DNA from 2 places in the Mesorhizobium sp. CAU 1732 genome. Region 2 is predicted to be linked to the other one. Evidence: predicted binding sites of a transcription regulator. Region 2 holds the regulator's gene; the other holds the start of a gene.
What was found. Region 2 encodes HrcA, which represses chaperone genes, less so after heat shock. Its sites were predicted from a motif close to GTTAGCACTCNCNNNNNGNGAGTGCTAAC; they were not measured.

Region 1 (8,528 bases), 490 kb from region 2:
GAAACTGCCCCCGAGGAAGAGCGCTTTGAGCTGTGTCTCGCCCGCCAGTGCCGTGGCGCTATAGTCGACGAAGTCCTGCTGTTTCATCGCTCTTCCGTGTGCTGCTGGTTACCACCCCGGCAGCATCTGGCCCGGCCGCAGGCGCTTGCCGCGAGTGTACGCGATGCCGGCGAAATCGAACTGTCCGGCGTCTTCAGGCGTCGGGATCGAGATGTTGTCGAGGCTGTCGGAAATGTGCCGTGCCAGCGCATCGACGATTTCCGGCTGGCTCGAATGTCCGCGCATGATGCCGATCCGCACGTCAGGCAGCGCGCCGAAACCGTCCGCCTCGCCGAGGATGCGCATGCCCGGCCGCAGCGCGCATTCGGGCAGCACGGAGACGGCCTGCCCGGACAAGACGGCGGCGATGATCACTGTCGCGGACCAGCTCGTGAACAGGATGCGATAGTCGCGCCCCATCTGGTCGAGCATGTCGCACGCGGCGCGGCGCCACATGCAACTCGTGCGTCCGACGGCAAGCGGCAGCACGTCGTCCGCATGGATCGAATGGTTCGCCGACGTGACCCACAGAAGCGGTTCGCGGCGGACGACTTCAGAGGAATTGCGGTCATGCGTGACGATCGCGATGTCGAGGTGCCCGCGCTTCAGATGATCGATCAGATTGACGGTCGGTTCGCACATCACCGAGAGCTCGACACGCGGGTTGGAGCGCGAGAACCGCGCCATGATCTCGGGCAGGAAGCGGTCCGCATAGTCGTCGGGCGTGCCGATGCGGATATGGCCTTCGAGGCTCGTGTCGTCGAATGCCGCCAGGGTCTCCCGGTTCAGACGAAGCAACCGCCGGGCGTAGGTCAGCAGACGTTCGCCTTCCTCGGTCAGCCGGTTGGTGCGGCCATCCTTTTCGAAGAGAGCCTTGCCGAGCCTCTCCTCCAGCCGGCGCATCTGCATGGATACCGCCGACTGCGTGCGATGCACCTCGTCGGCAGCCTTGGTGAAGCTGCCCGTGTCGGCAATCGTTATGAACGTATGCAACTGTTCCAGATCGAGCGGCTGGGCCATGGGATCAATCCATCAGAGATAATGATCCTAAACATTAAAAACATTCGTTAGACTAATCAATGGGCGAATGAGACTGTGCAATCGTTCAAGCAAGCAGGTGCGAAACAGGTTTTCCACGGCGGTCCGCGTCCTCCCACGCGGCCTGCCGGCGGTTTCCGCGCGCCTCATTTCATGAAGGAGAAATACGATGACCGCCCTCGACCACCCCACGCATGCGATCGCTGCCGAGACGCGCACGATTGTCGTCGTGAAGCGCGTGGCAAACGGTCTTCGCTCGATTTTCCGTGCAGCACTCGGCCGTCGTCAAGTCAGCCGCCTTGGCTATCTGTCGGATCATGAACTGGCCGATATCGGCCTGAAGCGCACCGATCTCGCCGTCGCGCTCCGTTCGCCGTTCGGCATCGACCCCACCGCAAGGCTCAGCGATTTCGCCCGCGAACGCTACCTGACCGAGGATGGCGCGCGCAGGGTCTGCTGATCGCCATGAGTTACGCAGGCTAGTCCCACACTCCCGCCGGTTCCCCCCGGCAGCCTGCATACTGCCCGGTCCTCTTCGGAGGGCCGGGCTTTTTCGTATCAGCGCTTCGGCGCTTTCATGCCGCTGAGGAATTGGTCGAAAATCGATTCCATCCCCTGCTGATAATTATCCTGAGACTTTCGCCCGGCCTCGAACATGTCGCCGAAAAGGTCGTCATAGGGCGTGCGCGCCCGCCCGCTTGGATTGGACTTGGGTTGAGTTCTCGGTTGCGGCTTGGGTGCAGCCTTGGGTTGGCTCGCAGGCCGCTGCCCGCCGCGCATCATCTCCTCGAAGATCTTTCCGAGCGGGTTGTCGCCATAGGGAGTTTGCGGCGACTGCGGCGTGGGCTGGCGCGCCTGCCCGCCGCCGAACATGCCTTCGAGTATCTTGCCGAACGGGTTGTCGAACTGGTTCAGGTCCGGCTGCGGCGCTTCGGGGCGTGGCGCCTGCTGCGGCATGCCGAGGCCGCCGCCCTGTTTCATCATCTGTTCGATGATGTCCTGCAGGGGATTGCCCTGTCCGCCGAACCCTGCGGCGCCGACCTGGCCGGTCGATTGCTTGAACAGTCCGCCCATGATCATGGTGGCGAGCGCCGGAAGCATCTGCTTCAGGGTTTCCTGGCCGATGCCCGTTGCCTGTGCCGCCTGCGCGGCCACCGCGCGCGAAAGCTCCTTGGAACCGAAGAGGTGGCCGAGGATGCCGTTCCCTTCCTGTACGCCTTGCGGCGAGAATGCCTGGCTGGCGTCGTCGAAGTATTTCGCGTGCTGGCCGGACGAGAGCGCCGACAGGAAGGAGCCGACACCATAGGGATCGGCGGCGTTTCGCTTGAGCCCTTGGCTGAAGGCGGGCATCAGCGCCTCGACGGCGTCCTGCACCTGCCCTTGCGAGAGGCCGTATTGGCGCGCCATCTGCTGCATGGCGTTGCCGTTCTGCGCATTGGTGAGCATGTCGAAAAGGGGCATCATGGCGCTGTCCTCCGATTGGCCTCGCAAATGAGCGTAGCCGAAATCGGAAGCGCCGCAAGTCAGCGGCTGGAATAGCCTCAATATGCGTATTCGAGAAAGGCCGGCTCGATCGACCCGCCCCAGCGGGTGTTGTAGGCCTTGAGCATCTCTTCGGCGCTGGTCGTCCCGCGCGCGACCGCTTCTTCGAGCGGCGCGAGGAAGCCCGTCTCGTCGTAGCCTTCGCGGTTCATTCTGCCGCGATTGGTCAGGCCTCTGCGTGAAATCTCCAGAACGTCGCGTGCCACGTCGCGCAAAGTGCGGTTGCGGAACGGCGTGACAAGACCTTGCGCAGGCACGGCGTCGCGCATCGCGAGCGATTCCTCGAAGGTCCAGTCCCTGGTCAGCGCCTCGACGGCGTCGAGCGCTTCGCTGTCATAGAGCAGCCCGACCCAGAATGCGGGGAGGGCGCAGATGCGCCGCCACGGGCCGCCATCGGCGCCACGCATTTCAAGGAAGCGCTTCATGCGCACATCCGGGAAGAGCGTCGAGAGATGGTTGGCCCAGTCGCCTATCGTGGGCAGGCCTTCCGGAATCTCCTTGCGCAGCGCACCGTCCATGAACTGCCGGAAGGTGACGTGGGTGACGTCGTAGTAGCGGCCCTCGCGGATCAGGAAATACATCGGGACGTCGAGCGCCCACTCGACATAATCCGCGAAGCCGAAATCGGATCGGAAACAGAAATCGAGCATGCCGGAACGCTGATTGTCCGTGTCGCGCCAGATGTCGCCGCGCCACGACTGGAGGCCGTTCGGCTTGCCTTCGGTGAAGGGGGAATTCGCAAACAGCGCGGTCGAAAGCGGCTGCAGCTTCAGCGAGACCTGCATCTTGCGGCGCATGTCCGCTTCGCTTTCGAAATCGAGATTCACCTGGATCGTGCAGGTCCGGTACATCATGTCGAGGCCCTGGCTGCCGACCTTCGGCATGTAGGCGGTCATGATGTCGTAGCGCGACTTCGGCATGCGCGGCGTCTCGGCCAGCGTCCATTTCGGGCTGCCGCCAAGGCCGAGAAAGCGGATGCCGAGCGGTTCGGCTATTTCGCGCAACTGGGCAAGATGCGCGTTGCCTTCGCGGCACGTCTGGTGAAGCGTCTCGACCGGCGCGCCCGAAAGCTCGAACTGCCCGCCGGGTTCCAGCGAAATCGCGCCCTGACCGGTCGGCTCCACGAGGCCGATGACATGGCCCGCATCGATGATCGGCTCCCAGCCCAGAACGCGCTGCATCCCTTCGAGAAGCGCCTTGATGCCGCGCTCGCCACCATAGGGAACAGGGGCGTTGCCATCGACGTAGAACGGAAACTTCTCGTGTTCCGTGCCGATGCGCCATTCGTCCTTGGGCTTGCAGCCTGCGGCGATCCACGAGACCAGTTCGTCCTTGCCCTCGATCGGGCGAAAATCCGTGGTGTCGCGCGCCATTGCGTATCCTCGATCCTAAAACGGCCGTTCTCGAGCGACGGCGCGCGAGTGTTGAGCGCAAGACCCGCCTGCGATCAAGCGAAAAATCCTGACAGGACGTTGACGCTATGTTGATCCATCAACGCCAGTCGCCGATTGCCGCCTGCATCACCGCAAGTGCCGCTACCGCAGCCGTGTCGGCCCGCAGGATACGCGGCCCGAGCGGAATCGCGGTGACGAAGGGCAGCGCGCGCAGCATTCGCCGCTCTTCTTCGGAGAACCCGCCTTCCGGGCCGACGAGCAGACCGAGCTTCGTCTCGGTGACGGCCCGCAACGCGGCGAGGGGGTTGTCCGTATCGGCATCCTCGTCGCAGAAGATCAGGCGCCGGTCCGTCTCCCACGACGCCAGAAGCCGGTCGAGCTTGATCGTCGGCCGGACGGGCGGCACGGCGAGCACGCCACATTGTTCAGCCGCCTCCATCGCATTCGCCTCGAACTTTTCGATCGGTATTTTTGACGCCTGCGTGTGCTGTGTGATCACGGGCTGGAGAATGCCCGCACCCATCTCGACCGCCTTCTGGACGAGATAGTCGAGCCGCCCGACCTTCAGCGGCGCGAATGCGTAGACGAGGTCAGGCGTAGCGGGCTGCGGCCGCGTCTGCGCGCCGACCTTCAGCCGCACCGCCTTCTTCGTCACTGCGGCAATGACGGCTTCCCACTCGCCGTCGCGTCCGTTGAAGACCAGCAGGGCGTCGCCTTCCACCTTGCGCAGCACATGCGCGAGATAATGGCTCTGCTGCTTGTCGGCGTCGAACTCGACACCGGCTGCGAGGTCGTGCGGCACATGAAGCCGCTGGAGTTTATAGTTGGCGCGCATGGAAACGGTGATGGGCAAATGCCGGACGATGGTCAAGCGTTCGGCGTTAGCTTTCAACGCTTGGGTGCCAGACTGGCCGATAACCTTCCCGCAGCGCCGCCAGCGTCGATGGCGGTGTGATCAGCGTGATTGGCTGCCCCACTATGGAAGCGCCCACGGTGCCGTATCCCCCAAAACTCCACGGCAGCGCCAGCCCGTCTTTCACGGCATAGGCCACTCCGCCGGCGGCGATCATCGCGCCATCGGGCAGTGACGTGGGATCGCCAACCAACGTCCGGGCGCCGGCATCGCCCGACACCATCCGTTGCCCATGCAGAAGCGCGTCCATCCGGGGAGCGCTGGCGTGTTGCAGATTGTTCCCATCTGCGAACCGTCGCTGGAAATCTTTCGCCGCCTCGCGCCGGCAGTATAAGCATGGGCGGTGCCCGGCGGCGAGCGCGGTTACCTCGTCGAGGAAGAAAAGTTCGGTCCAGCCGGCCCGCCCGCCTGGCGTGTTGCGGCCCATCGGGTCACGGCGAACCCCGCCGGGATGCTCGAGCGTGCAGACGATCCACGCCTTCGTCGTCCAGCGACGGCTGGTAAGCGTCTTGTCCGAGGCGTCGTGGATGACGCCCCGATTGCCTGTGAAGAGGCCGCGTTCAGCAACCGCGTGGATGTGTCCGAACGGATCGACCCGGTTCCTGAGTGGCACAACCAGCATCCCTTTTCAGTCCTGCGGGACGCATGTTATCGCTCGCCACGCATCCTGCCACCCGTTTGCGGATATTGTCATGCACGTTCTCGTTGTCCAGAATTTCGATGGCACCGGTCTCGGTCAGATGAAGACCGCGCTGGACGAGGCGCGCGCGCGGATCGAAATTGTCCATGCGCATCACGGCGACACCCTTCCGCAGGGGCCTGATGGATATGACGCGCTCGTGGTGCTTGGCGGCGGGCAGAATGCGCTTGCCGATGATGTGCACCCCTATCTGCCGCGGCTGTGTGATCTGATGCGTGAGTTCGCGGACTCCGACCGCTCCGTGCTCGGCATCTGTCTCGGCAGCCAGTTGCTCGCTCGCGCCTATGGTGCCGAAAACATCATCGGCGGGGCAACTGAGTTCTCCTGGCAGGAGGTCGATCTCACCGAGGACGGCGTTGCCGATCCGATCTTCACGGGGCTTCCCGCACGGTTCCCCACCTTCGAATGGCATGACGACACTTTCGTCCAGCCGCGCGGTGCGGTTCGCCTGGCAGGCAACCTTGCCGTCCATAATCAGGCTTTTCGTATTCGCCGTGCCGCCTACGGCATGCAGTTTCATTTCGAGGCGGATCGCGCGCTGGTCGAGCATTGGAACGATACCTTCGCGACCTGGCTTGGCGAGCGTCAGCCGGGCTGGCCCGAGCGGCATCCCGTGGAGGCCGCCCGTTTCGGCGCGCAGGCGGATGAAGCCGGGCTGGCGATCGCCCGGAACTGGGTCGCCACGATCCGCGTGTGAGACGATCGGGCCTGCGCCCGTCTTGACTCGCCCTGGGGGAGCGCCTATCTCAGCGCCACGTTAGCACTCTCCTCAGGTGAGTGCTAACCAGCGTCCGGCACCGCCGGACGGAGGGAACCCCTTAAACCATCCTTATCGAGGACACCAGAGACATGGCAAAGTCGAAATTCCGCCCGCTCCATGACCGCGTGGTCGTTCGTCGGGTCGAGTCCGAAGAAAAGACCGCCGGCGGAATCATCATCCCGGATACCGCCAAGGAAAAGCCGCAGGAAGGCGAAGTCATCGCCGTCGGTTCGGGCGCCCGTGACGAAGCCGGCAAGCTCGTGCCGCTCGACGTCAAGGCCGGCGACCGCGTCCTGTTCGGCAAGTGGTCCGGCACCGAAGTGAAGCTCAATGGCGAAGACCTTCTGATCATGAAGGAATCCGACATCATGGGCATCATCGCCTGATACCGGGACGTTTTCATCAATCATTCAATTCTGGCCGGCTCGTTATCGAGCGGCCGTGAAACGAGGAGCTGAACATGGCTGCTAAAGACGTAAAATTCTCCCGTGATGCCCGCGAGCGCATGCTGCGCGGCGTCAACATCCTGGCCGACGCGGTCAAGGTCACGCTCGGCCCCAAGGGCCGCAACGTCGTGATCGACAAGTCCTTCGGCGCTCCGCGCATCACCAAGGACGGCGTCACCGTCGCCAAGGAGATCGAGCTCGAGGACAAGTTCGAGAACATGGGCGCCCAGATGGTGCGCGAAGTGGCCTCGAAGACCAACGACATCGCTGGTGACGGCACCACGACCGCGACCGTTCTCGCACAGGCGATCGTCCAGGAAGGCCACAAGTCGGTTGCTGCCGGCATGAACCCGATGGACCTGAAGCGCGGCATTGACCTCGCCGTTCTCGAAGTCGTCGCGTTCCTCAACAAGAACACCAAGAAGATCAAGACCTCCGAGGAAGTCGCTCAGGTCGGAACGATCTCCGCCAATGGCGAGACCGAGATCGGCGAGATGATCGCCAAGGCGATGCAGAAGGTCGGCAACGAGGGTGTCATCACCGTCGAGGAAGCCAAGACCGCCGAGACCGAACTCGAAGTCGTCGAAGGCATGCAGTTCGATCGTGGCTACCTCAGCCCCTACTTCGTCACCAACCCCGAGAAGATGGTTGCTGACCTCGAGGACGCCTACATTCTCCTCCACGAGAAGAAGCTCTCCAACCTCCAGGCCATGCTGCCGATCCTCGAGGCTGTCGTTCAGACCTCGAAGCCGCTCGTCATCATCTCGGAAGACGTCGAAGGCGAGGCTCTGGCCACGCTCGTCGTCAACAAGCTGCGTGGCGGCCTCAAGATTGCTGCCGTCAAGGCTCCGGGCTTCGGCGATCGCCGCAAGGCCATGCTCGAGGACATCGCGATCCTCACCGGCGGCCAGGTGATCTCGGAAGATCTCGGCATCAAGCTCGAGAACGTTGGCCTCAACATGCTCGGCCGCGCCAAGAAGGTGCAGATCTCCAAGGAGAACACCACCATCGTCGACGGTGCCGGCAAGAAGGCCGAGATCCAGGGCCGCGTCGCCCAGATCAAGCAGCAGATCGAAGAGACCTCTTCGGACTACGATCGTGAGAAGCTCCAGGAGCGTCTCGCCAAGCTGGCCGGTGGCGTTGCCGTCATCCGCGTCGGCGGTGCGACCGAAATCGAAGTCAAGGAAAAGAAGGACCGCGTCGATGACGCTCTGAACGCGACCCGTGCGGCCGTCGAAGAGGGTATCGTTGCTGGCGGTGGCGTGGCGCTGCTGCGTGCTTCGCTCGCCATCAAGGCGACCGGCGTGAACCCTGATCAGCAGGCCGGCATCAACATCGTCCGTCGCGCTCTGCAGGCTCCGGCTCGCCAGATCGCAACGAACGCCGGTGCGGAAGCATCGATCGTCGCTGGCAAGATCCTCGACAACAAGGGCGTGACCTTCGGCTACAACGCTCAGACCGGCGAGTATGGCGACATGATTGCCATGGGCATCGTCGATCCGATGAAGGTCGTGCGTACGGCTCTGCAGGATGCGGCTTCGGTTGCCGGCCTGCTCGTCACCACCGAGGCCATGATTGCCGAAGCTCCGAAGAAGGATTCGGGCGGCGGCATGCCGGGCGGTATGCCTGGCGGCGGCATGGGTGGAATGGGCGGTATGGACTTCTAAGGTCCACGACCCGATTGAACTCGGAAAGG
Region 2 (8,528 bases):
AGCACGGTCTCGTCTGACTATCGGGGCAGTATCACGGAATGTCTTCGGGCTTGCGGCCGGGCCGGCTGCGATAGGGCGGAAACGACCAGCCGTAGCGCAATGCGCCGCCGCGTATGGCGAAGGCGGTCAGGAAGGCCGGCACGGAGGCCGCGAGGGGATGCAGGCCGGCGATGTAGAGCAGAACGAACACGACCGCGCCCGCCATCGCCGCAGTGACGTAAATTTCGGGCCGAAGCAGCACGGACGGCTCGCCTGCAAGCTGGTCGCGCAAGATGCCGCCAAACGTGGCGGTGAGCACGCCCATCACGACCGCGATAAAGCCGGATCCGGTTACGATCAGTCCCTTCCACGCGCCGAACACGCAATAGGCGGCAAGCCCGATCGCATCGAGCCACAGGAGCGCCTTGTAGCGCGACTCGATAAGATGCGCGGTGAAATAGACGATGATCGCCACCGCGCCGCAGACGATGAGATAGTCGTGGTTCTGCACCCAGAAGACCGGAACGCCGAGGATCAGGTCGCGGAACGTGCCGCCGCCGATGGCCGTGACGCTCGCGAGAAACAGGCAGCCGATGATGTCGAGCTGTTTGCGGGAGGCGGCGAGTGCGCCTGTCGCCGCGAAGACCGCAACGCCGGCATAGTCGATGAAGATGATCTGGTCCATGGCGGCCTCCCGCGCTCAGCAATAGCGGAAGGCTCTGGGCTCGGGAAGATCAGGCGCGACAGGTCAGTCGGGAAACGTTTCCATTTGCGTCAGATAGGGCTGGAAGCCTGCCTTCGTGTAGAGCGGGATCGCGGCCGGGCTGTCGTTCGTATCGGTGTGAAGCCACAGGCGCGCGGGCGCGTGCAACCAGATTGCACGAAGCGCCTGATCGAGAAAGAATTTGCCGAGACCTCGACCATGCGCAGTCGAAACGAGCCCGAAATGGACGAGCTCGACATCCGGCGTGCCCACTTCGACGAATTCGGCGAGGCCGATCGCCACGTCATTCTGCCTTAGAACGTGCAGATGGGTTGATGACTGCGACAGCAGTTCGGCAAGCGCATCTTGCGGCATACGCAGCCGGGAATCCCATTGGAGCGCCGCGCCGATCGCTGAATAGAGCGCCAGATAGTCGTCGTTCGCCAGGATTTCCCGCGCCGTCGTCACCTGCACCGCCGGCAGCGGCTGCGGCAGAGATGACGGCGGCGCCGTCATCTCCAGATAGGTGACCATCAAATCCATATGGACGCCGATCAGGCGTCTTTTTCGGCCTGAGCGTTGGGCGGGCCTGGCTCGACCGGTTCAGGGGCTGCCTGCTTGGGGCCGCCCTTGGCGACGCCGACCATTGCGGGGCGCAGCACGCGCTCGCCGATGACGTAGCCGGTCTGCACGACCTGGATGACCGAGTTGTTCGGCACGTCCGGGTTCGGCACTTCGAACATCGCCTGATGGAAATGCGGATCGAATTTTTCGCCCTGCGGATCGAGCTTCTTCACACCATGGCGTTCGAGAGCCGAAAGCATCGCACGCTCGGTGATGTCGACGCCTTCGATAAGCGCCTTGAAGCCGGCATCGCCGCTGTCCTTGGCTTCCGCGGGAATTGCGTCGAGTGCGCGGCGCAGATTGTCGGACACCTGCAGCATGTCACGCGCGAAATTCGCGATCGCATAGGCCTTCGCGTCCTGAACGTCGCGCTGGGTGCGCCGACGCAGATTCTCCATTTCGGCCGCGGCACGCAGCGCGCGATCCTTCAGCTCCTCGTTTTCCTTGACGAGCCGCACGACCGCTTCATAGTCGGCGTCCTGCGCTTCGGTCTCTGCCTGGAAATCCTCGCCGGTCGCTGCCATCTCGGCATATTCGGACTTCGCCGTGGTCTGTTCGGGCGCGCGTTCGTCTTTTGGCTGTTCGCTCATCGCTCGATTCCGTCTTTAGAATGGTTCTTGAAACTTGCGCCCGATATCGAGGTTCGGGGCGTGAAAATCAAGAGGCGGATGGGGAATCGGTTCCTATGTCCCGATGCGCAGGGATGCGTCAGCGAAGCATCCGGCTGATGATCTGCGCGGTGTAGTCGACCATTGGCACGATCCGGGCATAGTTCAGCCGCGTGGGTCCGATGACGCCCAGCGCGCCGATGACGCGCGAATCCTTGTCGCGATAGGGCGCCACGACCAGCGACGAGCCGGACAGCGAAAACAGCTTGTTCTCCGAGCCGATGAAGATGCGCACGCCTGAGCCTTCCTCGGTGAGGTCGAGGAGCTGGATCATGCCTTCCTTGGTCTCGAGGTCGTCGAAGAGATGGCGCAAAAGGTCGAGATCGGCCTGTGCCGTGATGTTTTCGAGCAGATTCGCACGGCCGCGCACGATCAGGCGCGAGGGCATGTCGGCGCTGGTCCCGGCCCAGACCGCGAGGCCTCGCTCGACCAGATCCTGGGACAGCGTATCGAGCGCCGCGCGCGTCTCGTCCTTGAGGCGCGCGATCTCGATCTTGGCCTCTGCAAGCGTTCGACCGCGAATATGCGCGTTGAGGAAGTTCGAGGCCTCGTGAAGCTGCGAGGCGGTGACGCCGGCTGGCAGGTCGACCACGCGGTTTTCCACGTCGCCATTCTGCGACACCATGACGGTAAGCGCCTTGGTCGGCTCAAGCTGGATGAACTCTATGTGCTTGAGCGGCACTTCGCTCTTGGCAGCGACCACCAGGCCCGCGCCGCGCGACATGCCGGACAGCATCTGGCTTGCCTCGGTCAGCATGTGTTCGAGCGTGGCGCCGCTTCCCGACGCCTTGACCTGCGCCTCGATCGAGCGCTGCTCCTCCTCGGAGAGGTCGCCCAGTTCCATGAACGCATCCACGAAAAAGCGCAGCCCGATCTGTGTCGGCAGCCGGCCGGCGGATATATGCGGGGCGTAGATGAGGCCGAGCTGTTCCAGATCGCTCATCACGTTGCGGACCGTGGCGGGCGAGAGCGCACCCGGAAGCAGACGCGACAGGTTGCGCGACCCGACGGGTTCGCCGTCGCGCAGGTAGGAATCCACGATCAGCCTGAAAATATCGCGTGAGCGCGAATCCAGCGATTGGAGGTGTGGGTCGATCAAGGGACGTGTCATGGGCTGTTAGCCTCGTTCAGGTGGAATATAGACGTCACTGACCGTGACGCAACGGCTGGCAAAACGAGCCTGTGGAGCCTTTTCCTTTGCGTCGCGCGCAACGCGCGGCTACAAGCCCCCGCACATCGACAAGGACCGGAAAAGAACCATGCGGCCATCAAAGCGCCAGCCCGACGAAATGCGGGCAATATCCTTCGAACGCGGCGTATCCAAGCACGCCGAGGGCTCCTGCCTCGTCAAATTCGGCGATACGCATGTGCTCTGCACGGCAAGCCTTGAGGAAAAGGTGCCCGGCTGGATGCGCAATACCGGCAAGGGCTGGGTCACCGCCGAATACGGCATGCTGCCGCGCTCGACGGGCGATCGCATGCGCCGCGAGGCGTCGTCCGGCAAGCAGGGTGGTCGCACGCTCGAAATCCAGCGCCTGATCGGGCGCTCGCTGCGCGCGGTCATCGATTTGCAGGCGCTGGGCGAGATGCAGATCACGGTCGACTGCGACGTGATCCAGGCCGATGGCGGCACCCGCACGGCGTCGATCACCGGCGGTTTCGTGGCGCTTCATGAGTGCCTGAAGTGGATGGAAGCCCGCCAGATGGTGAGCGTGAACAAGGTCCTGAAGGACCATGTCGCCGCCATCTCCTGCGGCATTCACGATGGGGTTCCGGTCATCGATCTCGATTATATCGAGGATTCGTCGGCCGGCACGGACGCCAATTTCGTCATGACGGGCAGAGGCGGCATCGTCGAGGTGCAGGGCACGGCCGAGGGCGAACCCTTCAGCCAGGAAGAGTTCGACGCCCTGATGTCGCTCGCCAAGGCCGGCATCGCCCGTCTGGTCAACCTCCAGAAAATGGCGATCGCGTAACACCAGATGACTCCGTCAGGCATTCTCGAATCTGCTCTCTACGTCGACGATCTCGACGCGGCGGAGGCCTTCTATGCCGAGGTGATGGGGTTGCGGCAGATCGCCAAGGTCGACGGCCGTCACGTCTTCTTCGCATGTGGCGAGGGTGTGTTGCTGATCTTCGATGCGGAGCAGACGATCCATCCGCCGAAGCCGGATGCGAAGCTTCCCGTGCCGCCGCACGGAACGACAGGCCCCGGCCATCTCTGCTTCCGGGCAACCGAAGCGGAGATCGCCGACTGGACAGTGCGCCTTGAAGTGCATGGCGTCGCCATCGAAGCCGATTTCGAATGGCCGCAGGGTGGCAGGTCGATCTATTTCCGCGATCCGGCAGGCAACTCGCTGGAGATCGCCAATCCAAAGATTTGGGGACTGTGATGCGCCAGCTCGAAGACAGGAAGATCGTCGTCGCGAGCCACAACAAGGGCAAGCTGGCCGAGTTCGCCGATCTGATCGCGCCGTTCGGCTTCGAGGCAAAGTCGGCTGCCGACTATGGCTTGCCGGAACCCGAAGAGACGGGAATGACGTTCGAGGAGAACGCCTACATCAAGGCGTTGGCCGCCGCCTCGGCCACCGGTCTGCCCGCATTGTCGGACGATAGCGGCCTCATGGTGGACGCTCTCGACGGCGCGCCGGGTGTCTACACCGCGGACTGGGCGACGCTTGAGGATGGCACCCGCGACTTCGCCATGGCGATGCGCGTAACGGAAGAAAAGATGGCCGAGAAGGGTGCGCTGGCAAACGACCGCCGCACCGGTCGTTTCGTTTCCGTGATCTGTCTCGCCTGGCCGGATGGCCACGCGGAATATTTTCGCGGCGAAATCGACGGGCACCTCGTCTGGCCGCCGCGCGGCGAAAAAGGTTTCGGCTACGACCCGATGTTCCAGCCCGAAGGCTTCGATGTGACCTTTGGCGAGATGAACGCTGACGAGAAGCATGGTTGGAAGCCGGGTGACGCGACGGCGCTGTCACACCGGGCGCGCGCGTTCCAGAAGTTCGCCCGCGCCATGCTGGGTTCGGCATGATCGAAAGCGAACGTCAGCCGGGCTTCGGCGTTTATGTCCACTGGCCGTTCTGCGCGGCCAAATGCCCGTATTGCGACTTCAACAGCCATGTCCGGCACCAGCCGGTCGATCAGGAACGCTTCGCGGCGGCGTTCAAGGCCGAGATGGCGACGATGCGCGCGCGCACCGGTCCGCGCACGGTGACGTCGATCTTCCTCGGCGGCGGTACGCCCTCGCTGATGAAGCCGGAGACGGTCGGCGCCGTTCTCGACGCCATTGCCGAAAACTGGACGGTGCCGTCCGGCATCGAGGTGACGCTTGAGGCGAACCCGTCCTCGGTCGAAGCGTCGCGCTTTCGCGGATACCGCGATGCGGGCGTGAACCGCGTATCGCTGGGCGTACAGGCGCTCAATGACCAGGATTTGCGGTTTCTGGGGCGGCTCCACAACGTCGAGCAGGCGCTTCACGCGATCCGGCTGGCGCGCGAGACGTTTCCGCGCCTGTCCTTTGACCTGATCTATGCGCGTCCCGGCCAGACACTCGAAGCCTGGGAACAGGAGCTTGAGGCAGCGATCGGCCATGCCGCCGATCACCTCTCGCTCTATCAACTCACGATCGAGGAAGGCACGCGCTTCCATGCGCTGCATGCGGCAGGCAAGTTCCAGATGCCGGACCCTGATCTGGCAGCCGATCTCTACCGCGTCACGCAGGAGGTGACGGCCGCGCGCGGTCTCCCCGCCTACGAGATTTCCAACCACGCAAGGCCGGGTGCCGAAAGCCGCCACAACCTCGTCTACTGGCGCTACGGCGAGTATGTCGGCGTCGGGCCGGGTGCGCATGGCCGCTTCCTCGAAGACGGCCGGCGTATCGTTACCTTCACGGAGAAGATGCCGGAAACCTGGGTGAACCTCGTCGAGGCGAAAGGGCACGGCGTTATCGGTGGCGAGGTACTGACGCGTTCGGAAGAAGCCGACGAATTTCTGCTGATGGGGCTGCGGCTGACGGAGGGCATCGACCTCGCGCGCTACGAGCAGTTGTCGGGCCGGCCGCTCTCGTCGCGCCGCATTGCGACGCTGCAGGAGGAAAGTCTCGTCGCGCCGATCGGCAATTCGCGTTTGCGCGCCACCGCGGCAGGCATGATCGTGCTCGACGCGGTGGTCGCAGACCTCGCTCGCTAGAGCATCGGGCCGAAAAGTGGAATCCGGTTTTCGGGTTATTCCGATGCTCAAACAAGGCGATCTAGGCAGCGGACGGACCTGGATCATCGTGGTCGTTTGCCGGTGATCTGAACGTGATGTCGGCGCTATGCACGAGCCGCAAGTGCGGGCGAGCAGGCCTGGGTCGTACGGCAGACAGGTGGCGTGCTTCGCGGTTGGCAGCTTCCGGCTGGTAGTGCACCTCCACGACCGAGAGGCTTCTGATCTTGCCATTCAGCATCAGGTCGAAACTCTCGCCCTCATCCAACCCTATGAGTGCGAGACCTCGCAACGAGGTCGCCGGCAGAACGAAGCCGACCGGACCGTAGGCCTCCTTGAGGCTGATGATGCGGATGTCGGCGGGACCTCCATCGATCCTGTAGGAGATGCGGCTGTCGAGCGTCACGATCGTCGGCGCGATGTCCTCGTTCGACCAGATCGAGGCGGCGGCGAGCTTCTTGCGCAGCAAGTCGGCGAGGGGGTCGTCAGGATCGACGGATGTATGGAGCCACGTATCGAGGATGGAATGATCCTGAATCGTCAGGCGGCAGGATGCGGTATGGGACAAGTCTGATCTCCGGCAGGTGCATGGGGTCGCAATCCGTCGGCTCCCCCGGTCTGCGCGGCCGCAAAACCGGGGGTCAGAAGCATGCCATCAGCGATCCCGCACGAAGTGCCATGCGGCGCCCGATTGTCCGCCGGGGTTTGATCATTCTCCGCTCGCCGCTGCTTTCGCTGTTTCCGGCGGCTTGACGGTTTCGATTGTCAGTTCGTGCTGATGGCCGTTACGATCCGTCCACGCGATCGACTGGCCCTCCGTCAGCCCGATCAGTGCTGCGCCGATAGGCGTCAGGATGGAGATGCGGCCGCTGGCGATGTCCGCATTGCCGGGAAAGACGAGCGTGACCGTCTTTGCGCCGTCGACGGCCGTGCTGAACGTCACTTTCGAGCCCATCTGGATGATCGTGTCGCCAAGCTTTGCCTGGGGTTTGATCTTTGCGCGATCGAGTTCCGCCATCAGTTCGTCGGCCACTTCGGGAAAACGATCCGCCGCACCCGATGCAAGGAGGGCCAGCCGCTCATGATCGACATCTCCGATGACGATTGGCGGCTTGCGCTGTGATTTGGTGGTGCTCATGTGAATAGTCCTTTGGGACGCAGCGACGGCGTGCCCTGTCTTTGATTGGAGTTGAACGGTGCGATGCGCCTTGCGATGAGGCTGTCGATCTCAGTCCGAGAATCGCCATGCCGTGCCCCGCGATCCGGGGCGCACGCGGCCGGACCGGGGGTCACTCTCCCGCGATCGGGCAGACCCTGTCGATGCTTGTGATGACTGACGCGATGTTCATGGCCAGATAGTTGATGACTGTACGCGCCAAGTCAAGGTTGGCGAGACGTCGGTTCGCGGCTTCGTATGGGCGGCACGCCGTTTCCTTCCCCAACTTGCCGGTCCCATGCTTTGAAACACAGCCAAGCCGTGGCAAGGAGGGAGCGGATGCGAATGGCGGGCACGATGGACGACAGACAGGACGGCAATCGCGGGTATATGATCGGGCAGGCGGCCTTCGGCGCCCGCCCGCTGGAGCCTGCGCTCTACGTCGTCGCGACGCCGATCGGCAATCTGGGCGACATCACCATTCGTGCGCTGGAAACGCTGGCCGCGGCGGACATCGTCGCCTGCGAGGACACGCGGGTGACGCGCGTTCTGCTGGATCGCTATGGCATCAAGCGGCGAACCACCGCCTATCACGAGCACAATGCCGACGAGGCGGGGCCGCGTCTCGTCGAGGCGATCGCCTCGGGCCGCAGCGTGGCGCTGGTTTCCGATGCGGGAACGCCGCTTGTCTCCGACCCCGGCTACCGCCTCGTCGAACAGGCGATCGAGGCTGGCCTGCGCGTCGTGCCGATTCCCGGTGCGTCGGCACTTCTGGCGGCGCTGACGGCGTCCGGGCTTCCCTCCGACGCGTTCCTGTTCGCAGGCTTCCTGCCGTCGAAATCGGGCCAGCGCCGGACACGCCTGGAAGAGCTTCGCGCGGTTCCGGCGACGCTCGTCTTCTACGAATCGCCGCGCCGGCTCGACGAGTGTCTTGCGTCCATGGTCGAGGTACTGGGCGACCGCCCCGCAGCGATCGGGCGCGAACTGACGAAGACGTTCGAGGAGATGCGCCGCGCGCCGCTGTCGGCGCTCGCGGCGCACTATGCCGATGCCGATACGCCCAAGGGCGAGGTCGTGATCTGCGTCGGACCTCCGATCGCGCGCGAGATGGAGGCCGCCGAGGATATCGACGCGCTTCTGCTCTCGCTCGCAGAAGAAATGGGCTCGTCGCGTGCTGCGGGCG

Region 1: groES (co-chaperone GroES) is a predicted target of HrcA. The motif match lies at 6,383-6,411, and genes of this name have one in related genera.

The regions. Positions count from the first base shown of each region.
Region 1 is NZ_JBDQQR010000001.1:1,207,095-1,215,622, forward strand. It holds gene AAFN55_RS05900 (hypothetical protein) at 1-87, opposite strand, end outside; gene AAFN55_RS05905 (LysR substrate-binding domain-containing protein) at 109-1,059, opposite strand; gene AAFN55_RS05910 (DUF1127 domain-containing protein) at 1,247-1,537, shown strand; gene AAFN55_RS05915 (DUF937 domain-containing protein) at 1,636-2,541, opposite strand; gene AAFN55_RS05920 (glutamate--cysteine ligase) at 2,619-3,992, opposite strand; gene AAFN55_RS05925 (16S rRNA (uracil(1498)-N(3))-methyltransferase) at 4,111-4,848, opposite strand; gene AAFN55_RS05930 (hypothetical protein) at 4,895-5,548, opposite strand; gene AAFN55_RS05935 (type 1 glutamine amidotransferase) at 5,619-6,323, shown strand; gene groES (co-chaperone GroES) at 6,476-6,772, shown strand; gene groL (chaperonin GroEL) at 6,847-8,499, shown strand.
Region 2 is NZ_JBDQQR010000001.1:717,475-726,002, forward strand. It holds gene AAFN55_RS03680 (adenosine kinase) at 1-17, shown strand, start outside; gene AAFN55_RS03685 (trimeric intracellular cation channel family protein) at 32-664, opposite strand; gene AAFN55_RS03690 (GNAT family N-acetyltransferase) at 728-1,225, opposite strand; gene grpE (nucleotide exchange factor GrpE) at 1,237-1,896, opposite strand; gene hrcA (heat-inducible transcriptional repressor HrcA) at 2,015-3,085, opposite strand; gene rph (ribonuclease PH) at 3,234-3,950, shown strand; gene AAFN55_RS03710 (VOC family protein) at 3,957-4,367, shown strand; gene rdgB (RdgB/HAM1 family non-canonical purine NTP pyrophosphatase) at 4,367-5,014, shown strand; gene hemW (radical SAM family heme chaperone HemW) at 5,011-6,171, shown strand; gene AAFN55_RS03725 (nucleoside-diphosphate kinase) at 6,233-6,757, opposite strand; gene rnk (nucleoside diphosphate kinase regulator) at 6,899-7,327, opposite strand; gene rsmI (16S rRNA (cytidine(1402)-2'-O)-methyltransferase) at 7,703-8,528, shown strand, end outside.